DNA from 4 places in the Bacillus sp. 41-22 genome. Region 1 is predicted to be linked to each of the others. Evidence: riboswitches for the same ligand, from Rfam matches in the RefSeq annotation. Region 1 holds a riboswitch; each other region holds the start of a gene.
What was found. A riboswitch is a leader RNA that binds a small molecule or an ion and turns the genes downstream of it on or off. The one in region 1 is predicted to bind S-adenosylmethionine.
Positions count from the first base shown of each region.

Region 2: it holds a riboswitch for S-adenosylmethionine, as region 1 does, so the genes downstream of both, LCF45_RS24645 (methionine ABC transporter ATP-binding protein) here and LCF45_RS05090 (LLM class flavin-dependent oxidoreductase) in region 1, are expected to answer to the same signal.
Region 3: it holds a riboswitch for S-adenosylmethionine, as region 1 does, so the genes downstream of both, LCF45_RS01100 (peptide ABC transporter substrate-binding protein) here and LCF45_RS05090 (LLM class flavin-dependent oxidoreductase) in region 1, are expected to answer to the same signal.
Region 4: it holds a riboswitch for S-adenosylmethionine, as region 1 does, so the genes downstream of both, LCF45_RS01000 (MetQ/NlpA family ABC transporter substrate-binding protein) here and LCF45_RS05090 (LLM class flavin-dependent oxidoreductase) in region 1, are expected to answer to the same signal.

Region 1 is NZ_CP084035.1:1,005,530-1,008,657, forward strand. It holds gene LCF45_RS05080 (DUF4352 domain-containing protein) at 53-604, opposite strand; gene LCF45_RS05085 (hypothetical protein) at 810-1,016, opposite strand; SAM riboswitch class I at 1,273-1,378, shown strand; gene LCF45_RS05090 (LLM class flavin-dependent oxidoreductase) at 1,461-2,519, shown strand; gene LCF45_RS05095 (ATP-grasp domain-containing protein) at 2,512-3,128, shown strand, end outside.
Region 2 is NZ_CP084035.1:4,768,722-4,771,849, forward strand. It holds gene LCF45_RS24640 (methionine ABC transporter permease) at 1-473, opposite strand, end outside; gene LCF45_RS24645 (methionine ABC transporter ATP-binding protein) at 466-1,491, opposite strand; SAM riboswitch class I at 1,800-1,907, opposite strand; gene LCF45_RS24650 (hypothetical protein) at 2,033-2,377, opposite strand; gene LCF45_RS24655 (thioredoxin family protein) at 2,530-2,838, opposite strand; gene LCF45_RS24660 (toprim domain-containing protein) at 2,842-3,128, opposite strand, start outside.
Region 3 is NZ_CP084035.1:190,858-193,985, forward strand. It holds gene LCF45_RS01100 (peptide ABC transporter substrate-binding protein) at 6-1,646, opposite strand; SAM riboswitch class I at 1,782-1,886, opposite strand; gene LCF45_RS01105 (aldo/keto reductase) at 2,040-2,873, opposite strand; gene proC (pyrroline-5-carboxylate reductase) at 2,875-3,128, opposite strand, start outside.
Region 4 is NZ_CP084035.1:170,843-173,970, reverse strand. It holds gene LCF45_RS01010 (DUF6612 family protein) at 1-572, opposite strand, end outside; gene LCF45_RS01005 (NAD(P)-dependent alcohol dehydrogenase) at 718-1,626, shown strand; SAM riboswitch class I at 1,707-1,820, shown strand; gene LCF45_RS01000 (MetQ/NlpA family ABC transporter substrate-binding protein) at 1,906-2,718, shown strand; gene LCF45_RS00995 (methionine ABC transporter ATP-binding protein) at 2,731-3,128, shown strand, end outside.

The DNA of each region.
Region 1 (3,128 bases):
TTAGAAAGTCCCTCTGCCTTAGGTAGAGGGACTTTTATATTGTATTTTAGATTTAGTTTTTTTGTGATTGCAGCTTATCAATTTTCCAGTTTGTTTCTAGAGGGTCTAAAGAGCTTTCAATATAGAACATATATTCATCTGTGGTACTTGGTACTTCAAAAGCTATTTTCAATTCTACTGTTTCATTTGGTTTAACTTGTATATCAGAAGGGTTTTGGTCAAGCACCTTGCCTTCATAGGCCTTTCCGTCTTTTTCATCTTTTAGGTTATATTTTAATTCTGATAGTCCAATCGTTTGACCTCGTACATTTTTTACAGAGACATTAACAACGACGGAATCGTTGTTAGCATTTAAATATGCACTTTGAACGGTGGCCAAGTAATAGCCTCCTTTAACACTCTCACCAACTAATAAAATACCTTGTTCCAAGCGGCTCATATCTTCTTTTTCTTCAAAATTTATTAATTCTTCATTTTCATTTTTTGCGGTTGGTTCTTCTATTGGACCATTTTCAACGGCACTATCTTTTTTATCTTGTGTACAAGCAGCCGTAACACTGACTAATACTAGAATTAAAGTAAGTAATATGAATGATTTTCTCATAAAATTGATCTGTCTCCTTAAGTTTCTCAATTTTGTGCAACTATACATATAAGATTAACATAATGTCTCATTATTGGCTCAAAATAGGGGGTCCTTTAGACACCTTATTCTTGTTTTTTATTAATATGATTGGTGTATTTACTCTAGTTGTAGCGAAATCGTCCGTTGTTATCATTCCTACTGTAAATATGTAATTAGTATTATTTTATTCTTTAAATATCTCCGGTTTTTCAACTCTAAATGATTGCACCTCACCGCACTCTAAACAAAATGTGGTTAATAGTTTGGAACGTTTCCCTCCTGAAAAGAATCTACTAGATTCATCCTCACAAACATATGCATGATAAGCAGATCCAATCCTTCCTTCTTTAAATGTAGTAGAACCACAATTCTCGCATCGTTTATTTTTCATGTTACTAACACCTCATTTGATTGATATTTATTTTTCTGTGTTTTTAAGATAGAAGTAAAGCAACTTGGTTATAAATGATGTTTTCGACATGATACAACATAGCCCTTTATATATCCGCAAGTAAAACAACATAATACCCTATAAATCTCTATAACAATATGATGTTTCATATATCATTTAATGTTTATCGGAAAAATAAGTATTAAACGATTGATTTTTATTATTCTGATGATTATAATAAATGGAAATCAAACAATTCTTATGTTGAGAAGTGGAGGGACGGGCCCTATGAAACTTCGGCAACCTCGTTTTAGACGAAAGGTGCCAAATCCTGCAGGTGAAAAACACCTGAAAGATAAGGGCGGTTCATTTAGTCAAGAAGGCTACTCTTATTTCGTTAAGAGTAGCTTTTTTTATGGTTAAAAGATAAAGGGGGAATAGGTAGTGGAGTATGGTTTTTGGTTGCCGATTTTTGGGGGATGGCTTCGAAATGTAGATGATGAATCTATGCCGCCTACGTTTGAGTATGCAAAACAAACAGCGCAAGCGGCAGAACAATTAGGTTTTTCAACAACACTTATAGCAGAATTAAATTTAAATGATATAAAAGGTGTTTCAGCACCAAGTTTAGAAGCGTGGACAACTGCGGCAGCACTTGCTGCGGTAACGGATCGATTAGAGATTATGACAGCTGTAAGACCTGGCTTCCACAATCCAGCAGTTACAGCGAAAATGGCAGCAAATATCGATCAATTAAGTAATGGCCGTTTTACATTAAATGTAGTTTCAGCATGGTGGGAAGAAGAAGCGAAGCAGTACGGCGGGGTATTTACCGCACATGATGAACGGTATGATCGCACAGAGGAATTTGTAACAGTTTTGAAAGAGCTTTGGAAAGAAGAAGAGTTTTCTTATAAAGGGAACTTTTATGAGCTTCATCATACACATTTAAGTCCAAAACCTGTGCAGAAACAAGGAATTAAGCTTTATGCAGGTGGTGAGAGTGAGAGAGGAAAAGAGGTCATTGTAAATCACGCGGATGCATATGTAATGCATGGGGGAACAGTGGAAGAAGTATTTGTGAAAATAGAAGATATGAAGAATCGTAGAAAGAAAGTTACAGAGGAGCCATTGCAGTCATTCGGGCTCGCGGCTTACGTCATTTGTCGTGATACAGAAGAAGAGGCATTAGAAGAATGGAGACGTATAACGGATGTGAAAGACGATGCTTTAGGTTATGCGGGTTACCAAGATTTTATTAGTAAGTCGCATTTGGAACAGCAAGTGAAGCTCAATGATTATTCCGTATCTAATCGTGGATTACGTCCTAATTTAATCGGAACACCAGAACAAATTGCAGAAAGGATACTTGCTTTTGAAAAAGTGGGTGTTACGTTATTACTTTTACAATTTTCTCCACAGCTTGAAGAGATGAAACGATTTTCTGAAAAAGTGATGCCATTAGTTGAAGCAAAAAGAAAGGAATTGATTACAAATGAGTAAAATTTACATATTACATGAGAATAAGGAATGGACGGATCATTTGGTGAAAAGATTGGAAGAACTGGAGTTACCTTATGAGGAATGGTTTTTAAATGAAGGAACACTTTCGTTAGAAAAAGAACCTCCCCAAGGTGTTTTTTATAGCCGTATGAGTGCTTCTTCACATACGAGAGGGCATCGATATGCACCTGAGTTGACTGAAGGAGTTCTTGCTTGGCTAGAGGGATACGGACGAACAGTATTTAATGGGTCTCGTGCATTACGCCTTGAAGTAAGTAAATTGAATCAATATGCAGCATTAAGAAATTTTGGGATACAAGTGCCGAAAACAATTGGTGCTGTTGGCCGTGATAATATAGTAAAAGCAGCAAAGGAGTTAGGGGAAGTGCCATTCATTACAAAACATAACCGTGCAGGTAAAGGCCTTGGTGTTCAACTTTTTCATTCTATTGATACTTTAGAACAATATTTGGATGGTCCGACATTTGAAGAACCCATTGATGGAATTACTTTAATCCAGCAATATATTGAAGCGCCAGAACCATATATTACACGTTGTGAGTTTGTAGGCGGTCAGTTTGTATATGCAGTTAAAGTAGATACATCAGA
Region 2 (3,128 bases), 1.5 Mb from region 1:
GTCGTAACCGTAATACCAGATACTAACGCTGGTAACGATTCTGGAATTAACACCTTCAAAATAATTGTGCTTGTTTTTGCTCCCATCGCTTTTGAAGCTTCAATTACACCTTTATCAATCTCACGAAGCGCGATTTCAACCATTCTCGCGTAAAATGGTGCCGCTCCAATAATTAAAGCTGGCAGCGCTGCACTCGCTCCGAGTATTGTTCCAAGAAGAATCTTTGTGAACGGGATTAATAAAATAATTAAAATGATGAACGGTATAGAACGGAAAATGTTTACGAACGCTCCAATCACCGTATTAATCGCTTTATTTTCCCATAAATTATCTTTCGCTGTCATAAAGAGTAATAGTCCTAAAATAAGTCCTAAAACAAATGTGGCAAGTGCTGCGATTGCCGTCATATATAACGTTTCACCAGTTGCTTCTAACATTTGATTCCAATCAATATTTGCGATTAACTTATCCATGTGCAATCACCTCCAGCTCTACTTGATCTTGATGAATCCCTTCTATTGCTTGCTGGATCGCTGTTTCTTCACCATTTAAATGAACGACTAAACTTCCGTAAGATCCGTTATTCGTTTGCGCGATATTTCCTTGCAAAATGCTAACTTCTATATCACCGCGCTGCATTAACCTTTGAAGTACCGGTCTTTCTACCGCTTCACCGACAAACTGCAAACGAATTACTTTTCCATCTGGATACTTTTCTATTAAACTTTCAATCGTTTCATTTGTATCTTCAGAATCAGTTAACTGCTGTACAAATCGTTTTGTAATGTCTTGCTGTGGATTACGGAATACGTCAAGTACTGGACCCGTTTCTACGATCTTCCCTTTTTCCATTACAGCAACTCGATTACAAATTTTGCGAATAACGTGCATCTCATGCGTAATCAATACAATTGTTAAGCCGAGACGCTTATTAATATCTAACAATAAATCTAAAATTTGATCTGTCGTTTCCGGATCAAGAGCTGACGTTGCTTCATCACATAAAAGTACTTGTGGATTATTTGCTAACGCTCTTGCAATCCCGACGCGCTGCTTTTGTCCACCACTTAGCTGAGATGGGTACGCGTCTCCTCTTCCTTCTAATCCAACAAGATGAATTAACTCATCGACACGTTTTCTTCTCTCCGCCTTATCGACACCTGCAATTTCAAGTGGGAATGCGATATTTTCACGCACAGTTCGTGACCAAAGTAAGTTGAAATGCTGAAAAATCATTCCGATTTCTTGTCTTGCCTTACGAAGTTCATTTCCAGTAATCGCTGAAATCACACGATTCGCAATTGTAATTTGGCCAGAAGTTGGTTTCTCTAACTGATTAAACAATCTGATTAACGAACTTTTCCCAGCGCCACTATATCCAATAACACCAAATATTTCACCCTTATCTACTTTTAAGTTGGCGTTATCTACAGCAGTGACATCACCGCTTTTTGCCTTATATATTTTCTTTACATTTTCTAATAAGATCATGATGTTCACCCCTTTTTTAAATAAAAAGCGCAAGCGGCTCGCTTAGAACAAGAGGGCGTTGGAATCCCAGACGTAGAGGCGCTTTTTGCCTCATAGGAAGGGATGAAACGACCGACTGTTCTAGCCGCTGGAGCTAGATTTCATAAAACTTTGGATAGACTCCGCATTTTTTTATTTTTCATGCGTGTAGTCCATCGTTATAGCTCCTCTTATTATTTGAATGTCCTCCGCATTCAAACAACAAAAAACCTTTCCGCTTCTAGAGAAGCAGAAAGGTTTATATGCGTATATAACAACATTATCCCTCTCTCTCATCTCTCAAAGCATTTGCTTTGCAGGAATTGGCACCATTTCAACATAAGTTGACGGTTGCCGGGCTTCACAGGGCACAGTCCCTCCACCTCTCTTAATAAGAGAAATCAGATTAAATTTTCGTCTGATTTAAAATTTATGAAATTGTCTATATTTTATGAATTGAATTGTATCAATATCCACACGCTCTGTCAACAGAAATTTTCGTAAAAAAAGAAACTTCAGAATTTTAAGCTCCGACTGACATCGGTTTACATATATGAAACATCGATTCAACTAATAACATCGTTCGATACGTTCCAGAATATTGTACCCGTCCATCACTCATTAACTTTTGCAACCTCATATTTCCAGTCACTAACTTTTGTACATCCTCTTCCTCTAAACAAACGATTTGTTCCGTTCCTCTCGCCTCTTTCAAAAGTTCTATATAATCTCTTGAAATTTGTAACGAACAGCATTCATCTCCAAAACGAAAATTAACAGTTCTTTCTCCTTGCCTTAAAAGCGGTTCTAAATGATATTGACCATTAGCGTAATTTACAAATGATTGAAGCAAAGAATATAATTTCATCCTAAACCACATCCCTCATATCACTTTCTATTACATACCATTCCCTCTTATTAAAGGGCAATCCTGTTATTTTCGCTCGACAAATACTGTATCTATCACGCATGTCGACATATTTCCCAAGAAATATGTCGAGGCGGCAAAAACTTTGCCGCCTACTTTAATTCCGTATATAAATATTCAACCGAATGAAATGCATATATTTTCTTCATCAGTGTCCCATTTTCAAAAATAAGTAAACACGGTACACTTTCTATCCCATACTCTTTCGCTAAATGCGGGGCATAATTTAAATCTAACATTCCAATTTTCAAATCTTCAATCGTCATCTCAACGACCGTTAACATCTTCTTTGCCAATTGGCATGTTCCACACATTGGTGTATACACATATAACACTGTTTTTTCTTCATTTCCTATTAGGGCTGTAGCTTCGGCACCTGTCCAATCAATCACTTCTATCATTCCTTACCGTAAATATTCTGTATAAACGTCAATGTCTGCTCCCCATAATACATTTGCTAAATGTGAAGAAGGTGCAGTCGCCACCTCGCGATACGAGCGATCAATATAAATATGCTCTGCTTGCGGAAATTCTTTTCGGAATTGTTTCCTTAACTTTTCTCCTGCATCATCAGCATCCACTAGCACATATACGTCCTTATCAAAAAATTGATCAATGAGCTCATCCATTTTCGACAAACCAATTGTACCATTTGTACAAACAATTTCCACTGGTTCACGAATAATAGATT
Region 3 (3,128 bases), 810 kb from region 1:
TCACTTTATTTTTCAATTTTTGCCCATTTGAAGTTTAATTGACCTGCAAAGTCTACTTGCACAATGCCTTTCACATAAGAACGCTCTAAATAAGATTCTCCTTTTTGGTAAAGAGGAGCGATAACAGAGTCCTTAAATAAGATTTTTTCTGATGCTAGTAACGCTTCCCAGCGAGCTTTTTCATCACCAGCCAAAGTAGTTTTAACTTTTTCAATTGTCTCATCAAACTCTTTATTAGAGTAATGATCTAAATTGTAAGGGTTATTCGTCGTAAATAGTTCAAGGAATGTAATTGGATCAGCAAAGTCAGGGCTCCAACCGTCAATTCCAATCTCGTAGTCACCTTTTAATAAGAGTGAAACTTGTTGTTTACGTGGTTGCGGTTTTATATTTACCGTTAAGCCATCTAAATTCTTTTCTAGTTGTCCTTTTAGGAACTCACCAGTTTTCTTCTCAAGGTCACCATCACTTGTTAATAATTCTAATGTTATCTTTTCAGAACCAAGTTCTTTTTTTGCTTTCTTCCATAATTCTTGTGCAGATGTTGTATCAACTTTTGTTAAATCGCCGTTTGCAGTACGGAAGTCTTTTCCATCAGGCCCTTTTGCAAAGTTTTTCGGCACGAGACTAAAGGTTGGTGTAGAGCCATCATTTAATAACGTATTTACAAAAGATTTTCGATCAATTGTTTGATCGATTGCTTGGCGTGCAGAAACGTTTTGAAGTACTTTGTTTTGCTGATTCATACGTAAAAACTGTACCCCTACGTTCGGACGTTCTTTAAAGTTAGCATCCTTTTTATATTTATCAACGAAGTCAGATGTTAGTTTTATACGGTCTAATTGTTTGGATTCGAATAAATTTACTTCTGTTGATTTCTCTTTCACAACGTTGAAATTGATTTCTTCGAGTTTGACATTATCTTTATCCCAATAGGTAGGGTTTTTCTTAAATTTAAAGCTTTGTTCATGCTTCCAATCGCTTAGTGTAAAAGCTCCGTTGTACAAGATTTTGTTATCTTCTAAAGCGTACTTATCACCTTGTGCTTTAAAGAATTCCTCGTTGATTGGTAGAAATGTTGGGAACGCCGTTAAGCTAATAAAATACGGAACAGGGCGCTCTAATTCTACTTCAAACGTATGGTCATCAACTGCTTTTATACCAAGTTGATCGGATGGGAGTTCTTTGCTATTAATTTTTTTAGCGTTTTTAATATCCAGGAATAAAAAAGCATATTCAGAAGCTGTTGCTGGATCGACAGCTCTTTGCCAAGCGAAGACAAAATCTTTCGCTGTTACAGGTGTGCCGTTCGACCATTTTGAATCTCGTAAATGGAATGTGTATTTCGTTTTATCAGCACTTACTTCATGAGATTTCGCAACGCCAGGAACAGGTTTATTACCTTCACCAAGATTGTATAAACCTTCAAATACGTTTCTCATTACTTGACCAGAATCAGTATCTGTAGCACGAGCCGTATCCATTGTTCGAATCTCAGTAGGAGAAGATAAGTTTAAAACTTGCTTACTAGGTGCCTCATCTTTTGCATTTGCTCCGCTCGCTTCGTTTTTATAACTACCGCAACCAGATAATAAAATACTTACTCCTACAACTGATGCAATACCGGGTACAAACTTCTTTTTCATTTGATTTTCCTCCTAAATAGTTAATAAGATTGGATGATGATGAGGGAAATGAAAAACAAAAAATCCCTCTTTTCGTATTGAGAAAGAGGGATTTTTACGTACAAGTTATGCACCCGTATATAAACGAAGTCCCTCATTCTATCTTTCAAGCACAAAGCTTGCAGGAAGTGGCACAGTATTCAAAATGAACCTGCTGCCGAGGTTTCAAAGGGCCAGTCCCTCCACCTCTCTTGATACAATGAGTAAACAAATAAATTTTATTAATTTTTGTGTTTCTTTGATAATTCAAAATCTTACACCTTAGATAATGAAGTGTCAATCAAATGGGATATAGTTTGAATTTTCAGTTTTATTTTTTTAAAAAAACCACTGCATATGGCAGTGGTTTCCCTACTAGAAGTTAAAGTTATCTGGATCTGGACCAACGCGATGATTTTCATTTAAAGCTTGAATTGCTTTCATATCATCCGAGCTTAATTCAAAGTCAAAGATGTTTGCATTTTCAATAATGCGGTGTTCTTTAATAGACTTAGGGATTGTTACAACTTCATTTTGTAGATCCCAACGTAAAATAACTTGTGCAGTCGATTTATTATATTTCGTAGCGATTTCTTGTAATGTTGGGTGATTAAGTAGCTGCCCCTGCATTAATGGTGACCAAGCTTCAAGCTGGATGTTATGTTCTTTACAGAAGGCATGTAATTCTTCTTGTGCTAAACGTGGGTGGTATTCCACTTGGTTAACCATTGGTTTAATTTCTGCAATTTCAAATACGTCTTGCAAATGGTGAATATGGAAATTACTCACACCGATAGCACGAACACGACCATCTTTATAAAGCTGCTCTAAAGCTTTCCATGATTCAGTGTATTTTCCTTTTACAGGCCAATGTACTAAATATAGATCTAAATATTCCAGACCTAATTTTTCTAATGTAGTTTCAAATGCTTGTAGTGTTGACTCGTAACCTTGATCACTATTCCACACTTTTGAAGTGATGAATAACTCTTCACGAGGAATACCAGATTCTTGAATTGCCTGTCCAACGCCTTCTTCGTTTTTATATATCGCAGCAGTATCGATACTACGGTATCCATTTTTTATAGCTGCTTTTACAGAATCAATTACTTCTGTACCATCTTCAACTTTAAAAACACCCAAGCCGAACCAAGGCATTTTCACGCCGTTATGTAATGTTGTATAGTCGTTTAAACTTGTTAAAGTCATATTAATTCCCCCTAGCTTTTTTATTGGTCGCTTCAACTGCTTGTTGAATGACTTCTGAAAAATTATTTTCATATAGAACTTTTAAGCCTTCAGCCGTTGAGCCTCCTGGTGTTGTTACTTGTTCGCGGAGCATAGCTGGATCCTGATTTTGCTGGAGCATAGCGGCAGAGCCAGCAATCATTTGAATGACAAGGTGTTTTGCTGTTTCCTCATCAATCCCATAGCTTTTCGTTGCTTCAATTAAACCTTCAGCAA
Region 4 (3,128 bases), 830 kb from region 1:
ATTTTCTTCTGCGTTTCATCCATGCTAGTTAACATACTTTCTGTTTCTTGCCCTTTTAATGTAAATTTCAGTTTATATTTATCTCCGCTTTTCTCCATCTTCATTTTATCTAAAACTACTGCTGGTACTTCTAAATTATCTATAATATCTTGAGTCGCTTTCATTCCACCAGCGTTTAATTGCTCCTCTGGTACGGTTATAACTTCTCCTGTATTAGGGTTTTTCACCTCACCAGCAACTTTACCATCCACAGTATACACTACAACATCTGTACCAGAAATATTCATTTCAGAACGAGAATTCTTTGTCTTTGGCTCTAATTGCATCTTAGCCTTTAATATATCCATCTCTGTTCCCTCAGCTTTTAACCCTACATCATATGTCATCGTTACATTTTCTTCATTTTTAAAAGCTTCGTTCGTTTTCTTGAAAACATCCTTCGCTTCTAATTCCTTTTCTTTTTGCATGGCTTCTTTTTTCGGTTCATCAGTCTTTGTTGTTTTCTCATTGCTACACCCTACCCCTAGACTGATTGCAAGCACTAAACTTGAAATAATAATAGTTTTTTTCATAATGTCGCCCCCTTTCCCAAAATAATATCACCTCTTTTCCTACGAAATCTATATAATTTTTAATCTTTATTCGCTATATAGCGACATGTTTAATGAAGGTTTTAAATATGATGTAAATAACAACAACTCATTTCAGGAGGTCATTATGAAGGCGATCATTTGCACACAGTATGGACCACCTAACGTTCTTCAGCTTCAAAATATAGAGAAACCTACACCTAAAAAGAACGAAGTATTAATTAAAATTCACGCAACAAGTGTAACGACTGGAGATTGTAGAATACGCGGCTTTAATAGCCCCCTCTTATTTTGGATTCCTATGAGGATCATATTAGGTTTCAGAAAACCGAGAAAACCTGTACTCGGCGTAGAGTTATCCGGTGAAATCGAAGAAGTAGGAACAGATGTAACTCAATTTAAAAAAGGTGATCCAATTTTTGCATTAACAGAACTAAACCTCGGTGGTTATGCCGAGTACACATGCGTACATGAAAGTGGATTAATAACATTAAAACCTACCAATGTGACGTATGAAGAAGCGGCAGTTATTCCTTTTGGCGGAACTTCAGCATTACATTTCCTGAGAAAGGGCCGTATAAAAAAAGGGCAACAAGTGCTCATATATGGTGCCTCCGGATCAGTAGGAACAGCTGCTGTACAACTTGCTAAATATTTCGGCGCGACCGTTACGGCTGTTTGTAGTAATTCAAATTTTGAACTCGTGCAATCTTTAGGAGCTGATAAAGTAATTGATTATACGAAAGAAGATTTTACTAAGCAAGGCAAATGCTACGATATTATATTTGATGCAGTTGGGAAGTATAAAAAATCCCTTTGTACAAATACATTAACACCCAATGGAAAATATGTATCTGTTAATGGAATGATGGCCAAGGTAAGTAAAGAGGATATGATTCTATTAAAAAAACTAGTCGAAACGGAAAAACTAAAGCCCGTTATTGATAGAACTTACCGATTAGAAGAAATTGCTGAAGCTCATATGTATGTGGAAAAGGGACATAAAAAAGGGAACGTTTCGATTACCTTAAAATAAAATATATTCAGAAAATAATATTGACAATTCTTTTTGTAAGATTTACTATTAGTACCATATTAAAAAACTACATACACATACTCTTATCAAGAGTGGCGGAGGGACTGGCCCGATGATGCCCGGCAACCGAGCTTATAACGTATAAGCTAAGGTGCTAATTCCTGCAGAACGATTTTCGTTTTGGAAGATAAGAGAGGAACCTATTTCGTCTATTCGGCACCTCTCTTATTTTTGAGAGGTGCTTTTTATTTTGGAACGTATATTAAGGGGGAATTATAGATGAAAAAGGTGTTATTAAGTATTGTAAGTGGAGCGGTATTATTGTTAGGTGCATGTGGTGCTAATTCTGATAAAGAGGTAAAAGCATTAGATGAGAAAAAGATTACTGTCGGCGTAACGGGTGGACCGCATGAACAAATTTTTGAAAAGGTAAAAGAAGTGGCAGCAAAAGATGGTCTCGAAATTGATGTAAAGGTATTTAATGATTATGTAGCGCCAAACGTATCTTTAGATGAAAAAAGCCTCGATGTAAATAGCTATCAAACTAAATCTTATTTAGACGTATTTAAAGCTGAACGCAACATGAAATTAACTGAAGTATTTTCCACAGTAACATTCCCTATGGGTGTATATTCTAAAAGCTTAAAAGATGTAAAAGAATTAAAAGAGGGCGATGCAATCGCTGTCCCAAATGATCCAACAAATGAGCTTCGTGCTTTAAAGCTATTTGAAAAAGCAGGTGTTTTAAAGGTTGATCCAAAAGCTACAGAAAAAGCGACTGCAAAAGATGTAATTGAAAACCCGAAAAATTTAAAGATTGTTGAATTAGAGGCATCTCAATTACCAACACAGCTAAGTGAAGTAAAGGCAGCTGCAATTAATACAAACTTTGCATTAGGTGCAAAATTAAGCCCAGCGAAAGATTCTATTTTCCGCGAAGGAAAAGATTCACCATATGTGAATTGGGTCGTTGTTCGTACTGAAAATAAAGATGATGCTGTTGTTAATAAATTAAAGAAAGCTTATCAATCTAAAGAAGTAAAAGATTTCATTGAGAAAAAATTCGATGGTTCTGTTTTACCGTCTTGGTAGGAGCTGACTATAATGATTGAATTAAAAAACGTCTCCAAAGTATTTACAACAAAAAAAGGGAATGTTGAGGCTCTTAAATCAACTTCCCTTAAAGTAAAAAAGGGCGAAGTATTTGGAATCATCGGATATAGTGGCGCTGGTAAAAGTACATTAATCCGTTGTGTAAATTTATTAGAAAAACCAACGACAGGAGATATCATTATAAATGAACAAGAGTTAACAACCTTATCGACAAAAGAACTCGCAAAGGCGAGAAAAAAGATCGGCATGATTTTTCAAGGATTCAATTTACTTAAAACCGTTACCGTTTATGAAAATATCGCACTACCCTTACGTCTATCTGGTCTTCCCAAAAATGAAATTGAAAAAAGGGTAGAAAAGTATTTACGCATTGTTGATCTCTTTAATAA